DNA from 3 places in the Sinorhizobium sp. NG07B genome. Region 2 is predicted to be linked to each of the others. Evidence: predicted binding sites of a transcription regulator. Region 2 holds the regulator's gene; each other region holds the start of a gene.
What was found. The regulator LexA, encoded in region 2, represses DNA repair genes until DNA is damaged. The targets are predictions, from matches to a motif close to TGTTCNNNNTGTGTTCNG.
Positions count from the first base shown of each region.

Region 1: dnaE (DNA polymerase III subunit alpha) is a predicted target of LexA. The motif match lies at 1,957-1,974, and genes of this name have one in related genera.
Region 3: CO664_RS15250 (PA0069 family radical SAM protein) is a predicted target of LexA. The motif match lies at 2,988-3,005, and genes of this name have one in related genera.

Region 1 is NZ_NWTD01000004.1:592,882-597,932, reverse strand. It holds gene dnaE (DNA polymerase III subunit alpha) at 1-1,718, opposite strand, end outside; gene CO664_RS30725 (hypothetical protein) at 2,015-2,173, opposite strand; gene CO664_RS17555 (DUF5680 domain-containing protein) at 2,236-2,703, shown strand; gene CO664_RS17550 (ABC transporter ATP-binding protein) at 2,717-3,403, opposite strand; gene CO664_RS17545 (lipoprotein-releasing ABC transporter permease subunit) at 3,418-4,728, opposite strand; gene proS (proline--tRNA ligase) at 4,743-5,051, opposite strand, start outside.
Region 2 is NZ_NWTD01000001.1:1,677,127-1,682,177, reverse strand. It holds gene CO664_RS08065 (hypothetical protein) at 1-269, opposite strand, end outside; gene CO664_RS08055 (hypothetical protein) at 767-979, opposite strand; gene CO664_RS08050 (hypothetical protein) at 976-1,206, opposite strand; gene CO664_RS08045 (hypothetical protein) at 1,406-1,765, shown strand; gene ligD (non-homologous end-joining DNA ligase) at 1,798-2,772, shown strand; gene lexA (transcriptional repressor LexA) at 3,211-3,921, opposite strand; gene CO664_RS30630 (hypothetical protein) at 4,156-4,323, opposite strand; tRNA gene CO664_RS08025 (tRNA-Ala) at 4,636-4,711, opposite strand; gene CO664_RS08020 (sugar phosphate isomerase/epimerase) at 4,799-5,051, opposite strand, start outside.
Region 3 is NZ_NWTD01000004.1:122,034-127,084, forward strand. It holds gene CO664_RS15235 (F0F1 ATP synthase subunit B) at 1-205, shown strand, start outside; gene CO664_RS15240 (F0F1 ATP synthase subunit B) at 219-704, shown strand; gene CO664_RS15245 (ribonuclease HII) at 790-1,488, opposite strand; gene CO664_RS15250 (PA0069 family radical SAM protein) at 1,766-2,923, opposite strand; gene CO664_RS15255 (glycosyl transferase) at 3,097-3,633, shown strand; gene moaB (molybdenum cofactor biosynthesis protein B) at 3,916-4,458, opposite strand; gene CO664_RS15265 (4-(cytidine 5'-diphospho)-2-C-methyl-D-erythritol kinase) at 4,462-5,051, opposite strand, start outside.

The DNA of each region.
Region 1 (5,051 bases), on a different contig from region 2:
CATTTCATGTTGAACTGGGTGACCGGCATGTCGGAGCGCGGATCGCGGTACATCGGCACCAGTTGCGACAGCGGACGGTCGCCGATGACGATGCCCGCCGCATGGGTCGAGGCGTGGCGGTAGAGACCCTCGATCTTCTGCGCGATATCGAGCAGCCGGCCGACGACCGGTTCCTTTTCCGCCTCCTCCTTAAGGCGCGGCTCCTCCTCGATCGCCTTCGACAGCGGCGTCGGGTTTGCCGGATTGTTCGGCACCAGCTTGCAGATCTTGTCGACCTGGCCGTAGGGCATTTCGAGCACGCGGCCGACGTCGCGCAGCGCCGCACGCGCCTGCAGCGATCCGAAGGTGATGATCTGCGCCACCTGCTCGCGGCCGTATTTCTGCTGCACGTAGCGGATCACCTCTTCGCGGCGGTCCTGGCAGAAGTCGATGTCGAAGTCCGGCATCGAGACGCGCTCGGGATTGAGGAAGCGCTCGAAGAGGAGCGAGAAGCGCATCGGATCGACGTCGGTGATCGTCAGCGCATAGGCGACCAGCGAGCCGGCGCCCGAGCCGCGGCCCGGACCGACGGGGATGTCGTGCTGCTTCGCCCATTTGATGAAGTCGGCAACGATCAGGAAATAACCCGGAAACTTCATGCGCTCGATGACGCCGAGTTCGAAGGCCAGGCGCTCGCGATAGTCTTCTTCCTTGTAGCCCGGCGCCATGCCGAGCTTGGCGAGCCGCTTCTCCAGCCCCTCCTCCGCCTGGCGGCGAAGCTCGGCGGACTCGGCGCGCTCGGCCTCGACGGGATCGTCCGAGGCACCGGTGAAGCGCGGCAGGATCGGCCCGCGGGTCTTCAGCATGAAGGAGCAGCGCCGCGCGATCTCCACGGTGTTTTCCAGCGCTTCCGGAAGATCGGCGAAAAGCGCTGCCATCTCCTTGCGGCTCTTGAGATAGTGATCCGACGTCAGCCGGAAGCGGCGGTCGTCAGAGACGACGGCATTGTGGGCAACGGCCATCAACGCGTCATGCGCATCATAGTCGGCCGGCGACGGGAAAAAGGCCTCGTTCGTCGCCACGAGCGGAATGTCGTAGCGATAGGCGAGCTCGACCAGCCGGCTCTCATGACGTCGATCATAGCTGCCGTGCCGTTGCAGTTCGATATAGAGGCGATTGCCGAACAGCTCGACCAGCGCCTTGAGGCGCCCCTCGGCAAGAGCGGCCGAACCGGCCTTCAGCGCCAGATCGACAGGGCCGCTGCCGGCGCCCGTCAGCGCGATCAGACCATCGGTGCCGCCCGCCGCGAGCCAGGAGCGCGTCACCCGCGCCGCCTGATGACCTTCGCCTTCGAGATAGGCGCGGCTGACCAGGTCGACGAGACGGACATAGCCTGCGTCGGTCGCGGCAATCAGGACGATCGAAGGCAGCTTGGCGAGCTGCTGCGCGTGACCGCGCCGCTCCCCCTCCGCCTCGTCCTCCATGTCGATGGAGAGCTGGCAGCCGATGATCGGTTGCAATCCCTCGTCCGCCGCCTTCTGGGAAAATTCCAGCGCCGCGAAAAGGTTGTTCGTGTCGGCGATGCCGATGGCCGGCTGATCGTCGGCCACCGCCTTGGCGATGATCTTCTTCAGCGGCAGCGCGCCTTCGAGCAGCGAATATGCCGAGTGCACGCGCAGGTGAACGAATTGCGGATTCGCGTCCGCCATGCTCTGCCCAATGCTATCCTCGCCTGCCATTGCCGCACTCCGATTCCTGTTCGGTGCGAGGATATCCTGTTTCCCGCCGCGACTGTCCAGTCTTCCGGCCCTGTCGGGGATGTTTTTGCCAGGGCCGCAGAGCGGAGGACCGTGGGAAAGGGTGGAGCGGTCACATGCCGAGTGCGATCACCGAGATGCTGGCGATGAAAAGGGTCATCGAGGCGAAGGCAGCGAGATCACGGACGAAATCAGTCATAACATGGCTCCTTTCGGCTATTGTTCTTTTTTTGTTCTATTTTTGTTCAATGGTCAAGCAAGCACGCATGAAACGCCCGTTATTCACCGGCTATGGTTAATGCAACCAAGGCGATCAGCTTTCCACGCGACTGGCAAAACGCCAGGCCGACCGAATCGACGAATAGGGTGGCATCCAAACGCAAGGCCTTGGGGCGATCTGCCGCCAAAAAGGCTGCGGTGCGGAGACGTTTGTTCACTATTTGTTCTTTACACGCGCATCCTCTTGAGGCATCCTCAATCCAATACCAGGGGAACGCCCATGATCAACATCGACGAACTCACAGACTTCATCGTCGAAGCTAAGGCTAAAACCTATGTCAGTGATGGCGCCAGGCTGCCGGCGTGCCGGACAGGCTCCCACGATATTGGCCATCAGCGCGGGGCCTGGCGTTATCTCGACAGCTATTTCGGCGGCAGCGACTTCGCCGGTCAGGAAGCGGTCTGGCACGACGGCAAGCCGTGCTGGGCGATGAATTATTTCGGCCGGATCGTCCGACCGGAACTGATCGATGCGCGACGGGGCGGCGCCGTCATCAAGGCGGCGCTGCAGACGATGTATCACGAGAAGCGCCACTTCCTCGGCGGCATGGAATATCAGCACGCCTATGGTTGCTATATCGACAGCAGCCGCGGCGGGACCGACCACTTTTCCGGACGCGAGACCATATTCGTCGATGGCGAAGAGGCCTATGAGCTCGATTATCGCGGCGGACTGATCGTGCCGTGAGCTTCCTTCCGGCCTATCGAAGTTCGACGACCTTGCCGTCCTCGATCGTCACGCAACGATCCATAAGAGCAGCAAGTTCGTGATTGTGGGTGGCGATCAGCGCCGCTAGGCCTGACTGACGCGCAAGGGCTTCCATCGCCTCGAAGACATAGCCAGCCGTCTCGGGGTCGAGGTTGCCGGTCGGCTCGTCGGCCAGCAGGATGAGCGGCGCGTTGGCGACCGCCCGGGCGATCGCCACACGTTGCTGCTCGCCGCCGGAAAGTTCGGCCGGCCGGTGTGCAGCCCGGTGTCCGATCCGCATGTAGTCCAGCAGTGCCCTCGCCCTCTCGGCCGCCTCCGCCTTGGACAAGCCGGCGATCAGTTGCGGCATCATGATGTTCTCGAGCGCTGAGAATTCCGGCAGCAAGTGGTGAAACTGATAGACAAAGCCGATCTCGTTGCGGCGGATCGCCGTGCGCCGGTCGTCGCTGAGGCCGTTGCATGGGATGCCGTTGACGATCACGTCTCCTTCGTCCGGATGTTCGAGCAGCCCGGCGAGGTGAAGCAGGGTCGACTTCCCGGTGCCCGAGGGCGCGACGAGCGCAATCGTCTCGCCGCTCCGCAGCGTCAGGTCGGCACCCTTGAGGATCGGCAGGTAGGTATCCCCCTCGCCATAGTGCCGCTCGACGCCGGAGAGCTGCAGTGCCACGCGCGCATTCATCTACGTTCTTGTCCTTATTCGTACCGCAGGGCCTGCACCGGATCGAGGCGCGAGGCGCGCCAGGCCGGGAAGATCGTCGCCAGGAAGGAGAGCGCCAGCGCCATGATGACGACGGAGATGGTCTCGTCGGCATTCATGTCGGCCGGCAGCTGGCTGAGGAAGTAGAGCTCCGGATCGAAGAGCGTCGTGCCGGAGACCCAGGAGAAGAACTGGCGGATCGACTCGATGTTGAGGCAGACGACCACGCCGAGAATGACGCCGGCGATCGTTCCTGTAACGCCGATCGCCGCCCCCGTCATGAAGAAGATGCGCATCACCGAGCCGGAGGTCGCACCCATCGTGCGCAGAATGGCGATGTCGCTGCCCTTGTCCTTCACCAGCATGATCAGGCCGGAAACGATATTGAGCGCGGCGACGAGCACGATCAGCGTCAGGATCATGAACATCACGTTGCGCTCGACCTCGAGCGCCGAGAAGAAGGTTCTGTTGCGGTCCCGCCAGTCCGTCAGGTAGACCTGCCGTCCGGCGGCGTCCTCGATCGGCTTGCGCAAGGCGTCGACGGCGTCCGGCTGCTCGACGAAAAGCTCAATCGACTGGACGAGGCCCTCGGCATTGAAATAGAGCTGCGCTTCCTCTAGCGGCATGAAGACGATCGTCGCGTCATATTCCGACATGCCCATCTCGAAGATCGCCGAAACGGTATAGGCCTTGACGCGGGGATTCATGCCGAGGGGCGTGACGTCGCCGTTCGGCGAGGTGAGCGTAATCGTTCCGCCGACGCGAATTCCCAACTGTTCGGCCATGCGCGAGCCGATGGCAACGCCGGCACCCGAGGCAAAGCCGACGAGGTCGCCGGATTGGATGTGCTCCGAGATCGATTTGAGCTTCGCGAGGTCTTCCGCCCGGATGCCGCGAACCAGGGCGCCAGTCGAGGCGTCGCCAACGCCCTGCGCGAGCACCTGCCCCTCGACCAGGGGGATCGCCATCGTCACCCCTGGAACGGCCGAGAATTTGGTGGCGAGCTCGGCATAGTTGGTGAGCGGCCCGTCGAGCGGCTGGACGATCACATGGCCGTTCATTCCGAGAATGCGCGATATCAGCTCGGTGCGGAAACCGTTCATCACTGCCATGACGATGATCAGCGTCGCCACGCCGAGCATGATGCCGATGAAGGAAAAGCCGGCTATGACGGAAATGAAGGCTTCCTTGCGGCGCGAGCGCAGATAGCGCCAGGCGACCATGCGCTCGAAGGCGGAGAAGGGACGACTGGACCTTATGCCGGATGGCGCGGCAACCTGCACTTGCTCTTCCGTCGCCGCGGTCATCGTCGTCCTTGCCTCTATCTGTTCGCAACCAGCTTGTTGATTGCGGCTTCCACCGTCATCGTCTCGCGCGCGCCGGTCTTGCGGTCCTTCACCTCGACCTCGCCATTGGCGACCGAGCGCGGCCCGACGATGATCTGCACGGGAACGCCGATAAGATCGGCGGTCGCGAACTTAGCGCCGGCGCGGTCGTCCGTGTCGTCCAGAAGGACGTCGAATCCCGCCTTGCCGAGGTCGGAGTAGAGCGTGCCGCAGGCCGCATCGCAAGCGGCGTCGCCCGCTTTCATGTTGATGACGACCGCGTCGAACGGAGCCACCGATTTCGG
Region 2 (5,051 bases):
GTAGGAGGCAGCCGATTGGACAAGTACTCGGCTATCCGTACGACCGCGTCACCGTGTGGGTTAGTGTGCAGGTCTGCCAGGGGATCTGATGTGCCGGCCGCTGCGTCCAGTTCCTTGCTGTCCAGAGGGCACAATTTGATATGCCTTCCCACCGAGCCGGTGTCAGGCGCAAGATAATCTGCGAATGCGACTGTAACTTCCCATCCCGCATTACCGAGTGCGTTAGCCTGCGGAATCAGTACATCTTTAAAGCAATTCTGAAAAAACAAAGGCTGCCCCTGGGAACCCCATGGGCAGTTCCATATCAATGCGCGCATTATCCACCTATTTCAACCCCAGATGAGACATTCCTCTTAGCCAACGAGCTCTCAGATGAAAAGGCTGAATCTGCGCTGGGAAAGCTTTGAATCCGCGCGACGAGTCGCTGCTAAGCCCCGATCAACATTGTGATGTTGGATGCGGCCAAGCGTATCCGCGGCCCTGTGTCGCATCGGGCGTCTGCCGGTTATCGTTAGGACGTGGCAACTCGAAACCGCCCCGCCAGATGACGGCGGCCCGATCCGAGAGCGGCGTCGAGAGGCGCCGTGGCAACGGCGGTGGAGAGGAGGGCAGGAAGGAAACGAAAAGACGTCATTGTGGGGGCTCAGAGATGTGCGGCAGCACTGTTCGACGTGTAAGCCGCGATAAGCCGCTTCGCGGATGGCATCGTTGAAAATCCGCATCGCTTCGTGCAGGTTCTCCGCGGCTTCGCGCTGTTCTTCGGTCATTATCGTATGAGCCCCTTCATTCCGCGCGCTGACGTATCGTCCGCGACAACGCCGACGTCAACCCGGCCGGGCCGGTGCTCGAAGCAGAACCAGCGTGGCTCGCCCTTGCCGGCAGCGAAGCCGAAGCCGCCCCATTTCGTGCAGCCTGGATGTTCGCAATAGTGCACGTATAGCGTTGTATCGTGCTTGGCCGCGCCTTGCTCGTCGCTCACGTCGTCACCTCATCCTGGCGCTCTGGGCAGGGCGACCAGCCGCGAGTGAAGCCCAGACCCATCGCAATCTGAGCCAGTGCCAGTTGCTCTCGTAGATGCTTGCAGTCGGCGAGGAGCGTCCGGATTGTCGCTTCCGCGTCTCCGCCATGCCAGGCAAGTGCCGATGCGACCTCATCCATCCACGCATCGAATTCGTCGATGTCGGAAGTTTGCTTCTCAGCAGACATGACGTCTCCTTCTCCGCGCACGCAACGGAGTCTTTTACCCCACGGGTTTTCCGATTGGCGGCCGCAACGCCGATGAATGTTCTTATTATGTTCTGGTTTCAGCGAGAGTCAATGCGGTTTGCGTTTGCTCCCAAAACTACTCCATTTGGGCGGCTAGACGCCCACATCGATGGGCGGCATCCTCGCGTTGGAGGATGTAATGGGAAAAGTCTTCGAGTTTGACCCGAAACAGCGCAGCAAGCGTCCTGTGAAGGGTAACGTGCCCGAACGAGCCTGGCCGAACCATCGCGACAAATGGGCACGCAAACAGCAAGGCGGTTCAGTTACCGGCATTGTTGGCGTTGCGGCGATAGCGCTGTTCGCCGCTTCTGAGTTTATACCGCCCATCGTCGGCTGCGACATTAAAGGCAATATCAGCTACCAGACTGGCGAACGCATCTATCACATCCCGGGCCAGGAGTATTACAGCGAGACGCGTATTAGCCTGTTGAACGGCGAATGGTGGTTCTGCTCTGAGGAGGCCGCGCGCGAAGCTGGATGGAGGAAGGCCCATCGATGAGGCTTTTTCCCTGATCCGCGCGTTAATTGCTCATGGCCAGAGCATCCTCGAATAAGCCGCCAGAAGCGCCGCCGGACCCTCTGCCGGCGCGGGTAGAGCCTTGCGTCGCAACGCTCGTCGATCGGCCTCCATCAGGGCGGGACTGGGCCTTCGAGGTGAAGTGGGACGGCTACCGCCTGGCCGTCCATATCGAGACCGGTCGCGTGCGGATCATCACTCGCGGCGGCTACGATTGGACGAGCCGCTTCCCTTCAATCGCTGCCGAGGCGCGGCTTCTTGGGCTGATGACCGCAATCCTCGACGGCGAGGCGGTCGTGCTCGATGAGCACGGCCGCTCTGACTTCGGCATGCTGCAGCGTGCCCTCGGCAGGAAGCCCAGTCTGCACGATCCCCGCGAAATCCTCTTCTTCGCGTTCGATCTCCTCTATCTCGACGGTCGCGACCTGCGCCGGCTGCCACTCAGCGAACGCCGGCGGCTGCTGGAGCCGATCGTCGCCGGCCGTGCCGGTGTCATTCGGCTGTCGGAGGAAGTCGAGGCGAGTGGGGAAGAGTTCTTCCGGATCGCCTGCGAGCACGGCCTCGAGGGGATTGTCGCCAAGCGCCGTGACAAGCCATATCACTCCGGCCGTCGGCCCGACTGGCAGAAGATCAAGTGCGTGCGCAGCGACAGCTTCGTGATCGTCGGCTTCGAGCCGTCAACCGTCCCCGGCGCGATCGGTCGGCTGCTGCTGGCGGCAAGGAGGAGGGGTGAGCTTGTCTATGTCGGCGGCTGCGGAACCGGATGGACGTACGCGGAGTCAGCCAAGCTGCGCGAGCTGCTCGAGGCAATCCGGACGGATTCGCCGGCGGTGAACCTGAAGAGGAAGGGGGCCGTCTTCGTCGAGCCAGTGCTGGTCGCTGAGGCCGAGTATCGCGCCTGGACACAGGATGGCAAGCTCCGGCATCCGTCGTTCAAAGGCATAAGGGAGAGGGCCGACGATGCGACGGTGTTCGAGCTCACAAACTGACGTAAAAATCGGCCCGATGGCGTTTCTGAAAACTCTGAATTCCTCTGAAAAATCAATGTGCCAAAAACGACGGAAAACGAGGTATTTTCGGCCGCTTTTTCAGAAACGATATTGATTTTATTGAAAGTGGAGGGGATTTGCAGTCCTCTGCGTCACCACTCCGCCACGAGGCCTCTCGTGCTCGTAAAATCGAGCGATGGCGGGCGTTTAAAACGAATCCATGTGGAGCGCAAGAGGGAGACGTTCAAAAAAGACGCCCACAAACAGCTTTGAACAGGCCGGAATACGAGAGCGCTTCTTGCCGGTGGCATGGCGGACGCCGAGACCAATAAACGCCGGCCGCAGTAAGCGAGATCACGGAAGGCAAAGAGAACAGTTCTGTCGTCGCGACCGCGCGAAACGACCGCACACAGGATCGGCACAGGAACCCAAATCGGCCTAGTGATAGCGCCGGATCAGACCGACGAGTTTGCCCTGAATTTTCACGCGGTCGGGTCCGAAGATGCGCGTTTCGTAAGCCGGATTCGCCGCTTCCAGTGCGATCGATGCGCCCTTGCGGCGGAATCGCTTCAAGGTTGCCTCCTCGTCGTCGATCAGGGCGACGACGATGTCGCCCGGGCTGGCGGTGCTGGCGTTGCGGATGATCACCGTGTCGCCATCGAGAATGCCCGCCTCGATCATCGAATCGCCCTTGATTTCGAGGGCGTAGTGCTCGCCGCTGCCGATCATCTCGACCGGCACGGAAATCTCGTGCGTATTGTTCTGAATGGCCGAAATCGGCACGCCGGCGGCGATCCGGCCCATGACCGGCACTGTCATAGACGCGCTCTCGACCGGTGGCGTTGGCGCCGGCTTCGGTGCCGGGGGCTTGCCGAGGCTGCCCTCGATGACGCTCGGCGAGAAGCCGCGCCGCGGCTGGGCTGGGCTCGAATAGGCTTCCGGCAGCTTGATGACCTCGAGCGCTCGGGCCCGATTGGGTAGCCGGCGAATGAAACCGCGTTCTTCCAGCGCAGTGATCAGCCGGTGGATGCCCGATTTCGACGCAAGATCGAGCGCATCTTTCATCTCGTCGAAGGAGGGCGGGACCCCGGATTCCTTCATCCGTTCATGAATGAACAGAAGCAATTCCTGTTGCTTGCGGGTCAGCATGCGCGTCACTCCAGATTCGCGAAACAAATCAAGAACAGAAACTATCCGTTCCATATGTGTTCCGCAAGCACTTAATATTCCGTGAACTCATGCGTCGAGGCGCGTCCGCTATCAGGGCGGCACGGACGGTTTGCGGGTTTCGATGGTGGTGAAGACTTGCGTGCGGCAAGCGTCACACATAGGCGAGCGTTTGCTCACCTTTGACGACGCTGTGCATCGTCTTGACAAGCCGTCCTAGTAGGCGAGGCGCAGCCCGCCGGGGCTAAGAACGTCGAAGTCGGGTTCAGGGTAGGGGCCGTACCACTGGGTGTAGGTCGTGTTGCCCGTAGCGCCTGTCGTGGCGCATCCTGAAAGTGTGAGAAGAGCGATTAAGGCGGCGGCGATCAGAGATTTGAGAGGCATGGTAGTCCCCACTTGCGGGAGTTGCCGATATGCAATGATGCCAGGTGCTAAGTCTCTCTCAAATCAGGCTCTTTGGCAAGCGAGGGGCAAGGCGGGAAGACGGCACATCGGGTGGAAAACACCGCTCCCTCTGACTTCGGGTCGCTCGCTTCTTAACGGAATTCGCGTTCGCAATGGGTCTGCTGCGAATACAGTCTGAAGTGGTGGTCGTCCGAGGGTGACGAGCCACGTCGGATCGGCCCGCTACAGAGATGTCGCTGATGTCTTAGCGATGTTCTGTTACCTATGTCTCCGGGTCGGACAAAGGTCGTTTGGTGGAGTCGAAGGGAGTCGAACCCTCGACCTCCGCAGTGCGATTGCGGCGCTCTCCCAACTGAGCTACGACCCCAGCCGTTCACCTATATAGGCGGATTTGAGCGCCCGCGCCAGTCCCTCCCGGCGTCTCGCGTGGGGAGGATCGGGGCCGTCGTGGATGTCACTCGAGGAGAATTTGCTTGAGCGTCGCGGCGTCCTCGATGAAGGCGGCGGGATCGTCATTGGCGACGAATTCCAGCATTGCAAAGCGTCGCCCGGTCCAGCGCGATGCGGGGAGGGCCGTGAGGACGCTTCGCCAATAGTCGGATGCCGATGCCAGGGGAAAACGGTTGCGATTTCGATCCCAGGCGAAGACGTGGACATGAGATACATGCTGACCGATGCGGGCGACCTCTGCGAGCGCCTCGCCGAGC
Region 3 (5,051 bases), on a different contig from region 2:
TGCCGACCGCGCGGCCGTGGAGGCCGAGCTCACAAAGAAGATCACCGCTGCCGAAGCGCGCATCGCCGAGATCAAATCCAAGGCGCTTGCCGATGTCGGCGCTATCGCCGAGGAGACGGCCACGGCCGTCGTCAAACAATTGATTGGCGGCAACGTCACGAAGACCGAGATCGCTGCGGCGGTCAAGGCGTCAGCCGGCAACTGAGGGGCAGGGAACAATGGCACTTGATGCGACTTTCTACGCCCTCGTCGGCTTGATCCTCTTCTTCGCTCTCATCGCCTATCTGAAGGTGCCGGGCAAGATCGCCGAAGCGCTCGACGCGCGTGCCGACAAGATCGGCAACGAACTTGCGGAAGCCAAGCGCCTGCGCGAGGAAGCCCAGGCCCTGGTTGCCGAATACCAGCGCAAGCGCAAGGATGCCGAGGCGGAAGCCGCCAACATCGTCGCTGCCGCCCAGCGCGAGGCGGAGATGCTGGCGGCGGAAGCCAGGCAGAAGACCGAGGACTACGTCACCCGCCGTACGGCCCTTTCCGAACAGAAGATCAAGCAGGCCGAAAGCGACGCAATCAACGCGGTTCGCGCGGCAGCCGTCGATCTCGCGATCAGCGCAGCCGAGAAAGTGCTTGCGACCAAGACCGACGCGAGCGCACAGGACGCCCTTTTCCAGAAGGCGCTCGGCGAGGTCAAGGGACGCCTGAACTAAGCTCCGAATTTACACTTCGCGCATTAAGAGCCCTGCTTCGGCGGGGCTTTTTCTTTGGCACGGGCACTAGGGAAGGGGTTCTTCGTCAGGAACTGACTTCGAGCGGTTCGGCGCTCATTGCCATGGGTTGCTCTTGCTCCTGCCGAAACGGGCGGAAGCTCATCCGATGCAGCGAACACGGTCCATGGCTGTCAATGGCGTTCCGGTGCCGGACCGTGGCATAGCCTGCGTGTATGGCAAAGCCGTAGGCGGGAAAGGTCGCGTCGGCGCGGGCCATCATGCGATCGCGGGTGACCTTCGCGACGATGGAGGCGGCAGCGATCGACACGGAGCGGGAATCGCCCTTGATGATCGCCTTCGCGTGGCAGGCGAGGCCCTGCGGAACGTCGCGGCCGTCGATGAGTGCGAAGCGCGCCGCCACGGACAGGCCGTCGATCGCGCGGCGCATGGCGTCGAGGCTTGCCTTGAGGATGTCGGTTGCGTCGATATGTGCCGCCGAGGACGAGGCGATCGACACGGTCGCCGTCGCCATGATCTCGTTGAACAAGGCCTCGCGCTGCTCGGCCGTCAGCAGTTTGCTGTCGTTGAGACCGGCCGGCACGGCCTCGGAATCGAGGATGACGGCTGCTGCCACCACCGGACCGGCAAGCGGGCCGCGGCCGGCTTCGTCGGCGCCGGCGACCGGCCAAAAACCATCCCGCTTGGCGGCGATTTCGAAGCTGAAGTCCGGAAGCACCGGCTCAAGTTGAAAAAGCGGGGAATCGGGCGACTTGCGACGTGACATGCGGGGGACCCTCGCATATTCGCCCGATTCCCTTCAAGCCCCCCGGTACGTGTGCGGCGGTAAACCGGGAGGAAAGCCAGCGCCATCCTGAGGCAAGGGTGGCGCCGGAACTGAATATGAGATGAGAGGGTCTTTTCGCTCCCCCACATATTCGCGGCTCGTCTCGCACCCTCCTAAAGCGCGTCGCGTTCAAACGCATTCACGCGGCGCGCTTTAGGTCTTTGTTTTTGTGCATGTCGTCATCCCAAAACCGCTGCACACTTTCGGGCGACATGCATTAAAGCAGCGACAGCTGCACTCCCATTCCCAGCGGCGGCACGAAGAGATCGTGCCGCAATTGGCGACGGGTGAGGTTGAGCTCCAGGCGCTTGGCGGCAAGTTCGAAGCGGCGGCCGATCTGCCAGGCATAGGGACCGGCGCCCTTCATCCGCTTGCCGAACTCGGCGTCATAATCCTTGCCGCCGCGCATCGAGCGGACGAGCGACATCACGTGTCTGTAGCGGTCCGGATAGTTTCTGAGCAGCCAGTCACGGAAGAGCGGGCTAACTTCCAGCGGCAGACGTAGGAGAACGTAGCTTGCTTCCGTAGCGCCCGCCGTTTTCGCGGCATCGAGCACCCGCTCTATCTCATGATCGTTGAGAGCGGGAATGATTGGTGCCACCATCACGCCGGCGGGAATGCCTACTTCAGAGATCGCGCGAATGGCTTCGAGCCGCTTTGGCGGTGTCGATGCCCGCGGCTCCATGGCACGCGCCAGCTTGCGGTCGAGGGTGGTCACGGAAATGCCGACGCGCGCCAGACCTTTTTCCGCCATCGGTGCGAGGAGATCGATGTCGCGCGTCACCAGCGCCGACTTGGTAACGATCATCACCGGGTGATTGGCGGCCTTCAGCACCTCGAGGATCTGGCGCATGATGCGCCACTCTTTCTCGATCGGCTGATAGGGATCCGTGTTGGTGCCGATCGCGATCGGCCGCACCTTATAATCCGGCCTCGCCAATTCCCGTTCCAGCAAGCGGGGCGCGTCCGGCTTGGCGAAGAGCTTCGATTCGAAATCAAGCCCTGACGAGAGCCCCATATAGGCATGCGTCGGCCGCGCGAAACAGTAGATGCAGCCGTGCTCGCAGCCTCTGTAAGGATTGATGGAACGATCGAAGGAGATGTCCGGCGACTCGTTGCGGGTGATGACGTTGCGGGGTTTTTCGACCTGAACTTCCGTCCTGAACGGCGGCAATTCCTCAAGCGTCTGCCAGCCGTCGTCGAACACTTCGCGCGTCCGCGGTTCGAAACGTCCGCTCATGTTGAGGGCGGCACCGCGTCCCCGCCGACGATCGACGTCTATTCTGGCACCCGTACCGGTGACGATCGCTTCAGCCAGCTCTGCGCTATTGCCGGGCGCAAAGGCACCCTGCCTGAGTTGAGGCAGCTCGGTCATGGAAATCTCCTCGGAACCGATTTGCGACTTCGTTCCGCTCTGATTATTTTCCTAGCGCATCGAAACGAACAAAGCAAGAACAAATATCGCTGTAGGTCGGGAATGCCCGAGGGAAGCAGCTAACCTCCCTTAAGAATTATGGTATTTGATGCAGCTATGCGCTAGGAGACGGTATGCTGACGATCATAATGGAGACACGCGACAACGAGGCGGAACTCGCGCAGACCTTGTCCGTGCTCGTCGCCGGGGCCGTCGAGGGGCTCGTCAGCGACGTGATCATTTTGGATCACGGCTCGAGAGATGGCTCGGTACACGTCGCCGATGCGGCCGGCTGCCGCTTCTGCGCCGAATGGGACCTCGCCGATGTGGTCCGTTCCGCGCGCGGTGATTGGCTGATGCTGCTCGAGCCGGGGGCCCGTCCGATAGGGCGCTGGGTGGACGAACTCATCGAATATCTGGCGCTCAACAAGGATCCGGCCCGGTTTTCACCATCGCGCATGCACAGGCGTCCGTTCTTCAAGCGCTTGTCGCAACGGGCCGCGCCGCTGGAAACCGGGTTTCTGCTGCGCAAGCAGGATGCCGTGGCTGTCGCGCGAGCCGATATGCAGCTCAGCGACATCGCCAATGCCCGGGCAGTCCGCAAGCTGGCGACCGAAATCGTTCCGGCCTGGGTTGCTCTCGGCAATCGATCTTTGGCTGCGCCTATTTGAAACAGTCCAAGTGCTGCAGCCACACAAGAGGGAAGTGCCTTGCGGCACCCCCTGAAACGATTCTCAAATGACCTTGCCTAGGAAAGGGCTTGCCATGCTGCTCCATCTCCTTGTGGTGGGGCATCATGTCGTATGACTCTCTAGCTCTTTCCACGGGGAAAACGGAAAGAGGCGTCTTCGCTTCGCCTTGTACGAATGCTCGCTAGGTGCATTGTTCCGGTGAGCTGACGAGTAGCAATCTAGCGAGTTCAACCATGCGTGGCTGTTCCAAACGGAACAGGGTCAGCCGCGTTTCAGGTGTTCGTCCAGCCGGGGCATGATCTCAACGAAGTTGCAGGGCATGTGCCGGTAGTCGAGCTGCTGTTTCAGGATTCCGTCCCAGGCGTCCTTGCAGGCGCCGGGCGAGCCGGGCAACACGAAGATAAAAGTGGCATTGGCAACGCCGGCCCTTGCCCGCGATTGAATTGTCGACGTGCCGATCTTGTCGTAGGAGATCCGGTGAAACACTTCCGAGAACCCATCCATACGTTTCTCGAATAGCGGCTCCAGCGCTTCGGGCGTCACGTCTCGGCCGGTGAAGCCGGTCCCGCCGGTGGTGATGACGACGTCGATCGCCGCATCCAGCGTCCAGGCCTTTACCTGATCGTAGATCTTCTGGCGGTCGTCGGGCACGATTGCGCGCGCTTCGAGCCGATGTCCGGCGTCGCGGATGCGTGCCTCGAGCGTGTCGCCCGATTTATCATCGGCGCGCGTGCGGGTATCGGAAACCGTGAGGACGGCGATCCCGACCGAAATGAAGGGACGTGTTTCGTCGATGCCGGGCATTGCCTATCCTCTCTTCCCCGCCGTTCGGGTGGCGTGAACGTACCACTCGGGATGATCGGCGGAAATGCGCTGCGCCGCCGCAGCCGCCCTTTCGTCGCTGTCGAACAGGCCGAAGCAGGTGGCGCCCGAACCGGACATCCGCACGAGTTTGGCTTCCATGGTTTGCAACGCAGCCGACACCGCCGCTATCGTCGGCTTCAGGGTTTGCGCCGGTCGCTCCAGATCGTTGCGCATACCGGCAAGCGCCGTCAGCCAGTCCGCCGCCGTGCGGGCGCCTTGCGGAAGGGTGAGGGGAGGGTTGCGCTTCTCGGCGAGCATCCGGAAGATGACCGGGGTCGAGACGGCAACGAGCGGATTGACGAGGACGATCGCAAAGGACGGCAGATCGGCAAGCGGGGCAAGCTCTTCGCCGATCCCCCGCGCAAGCAGCGGCCCGCCGTCGAGACACATGGGCACATCGGCACCAAGTTCGAGCGCGAGCTCCGCGAGCCTTTCCGGGGCGATCTCTGCTCTCCATAGGGAAAGCAGCCCCCGTAGCGTCGCAGCCGCGTCCGCCGAGCCTCCGCCGATGCCCGACGCTATCGGCAGGTTCT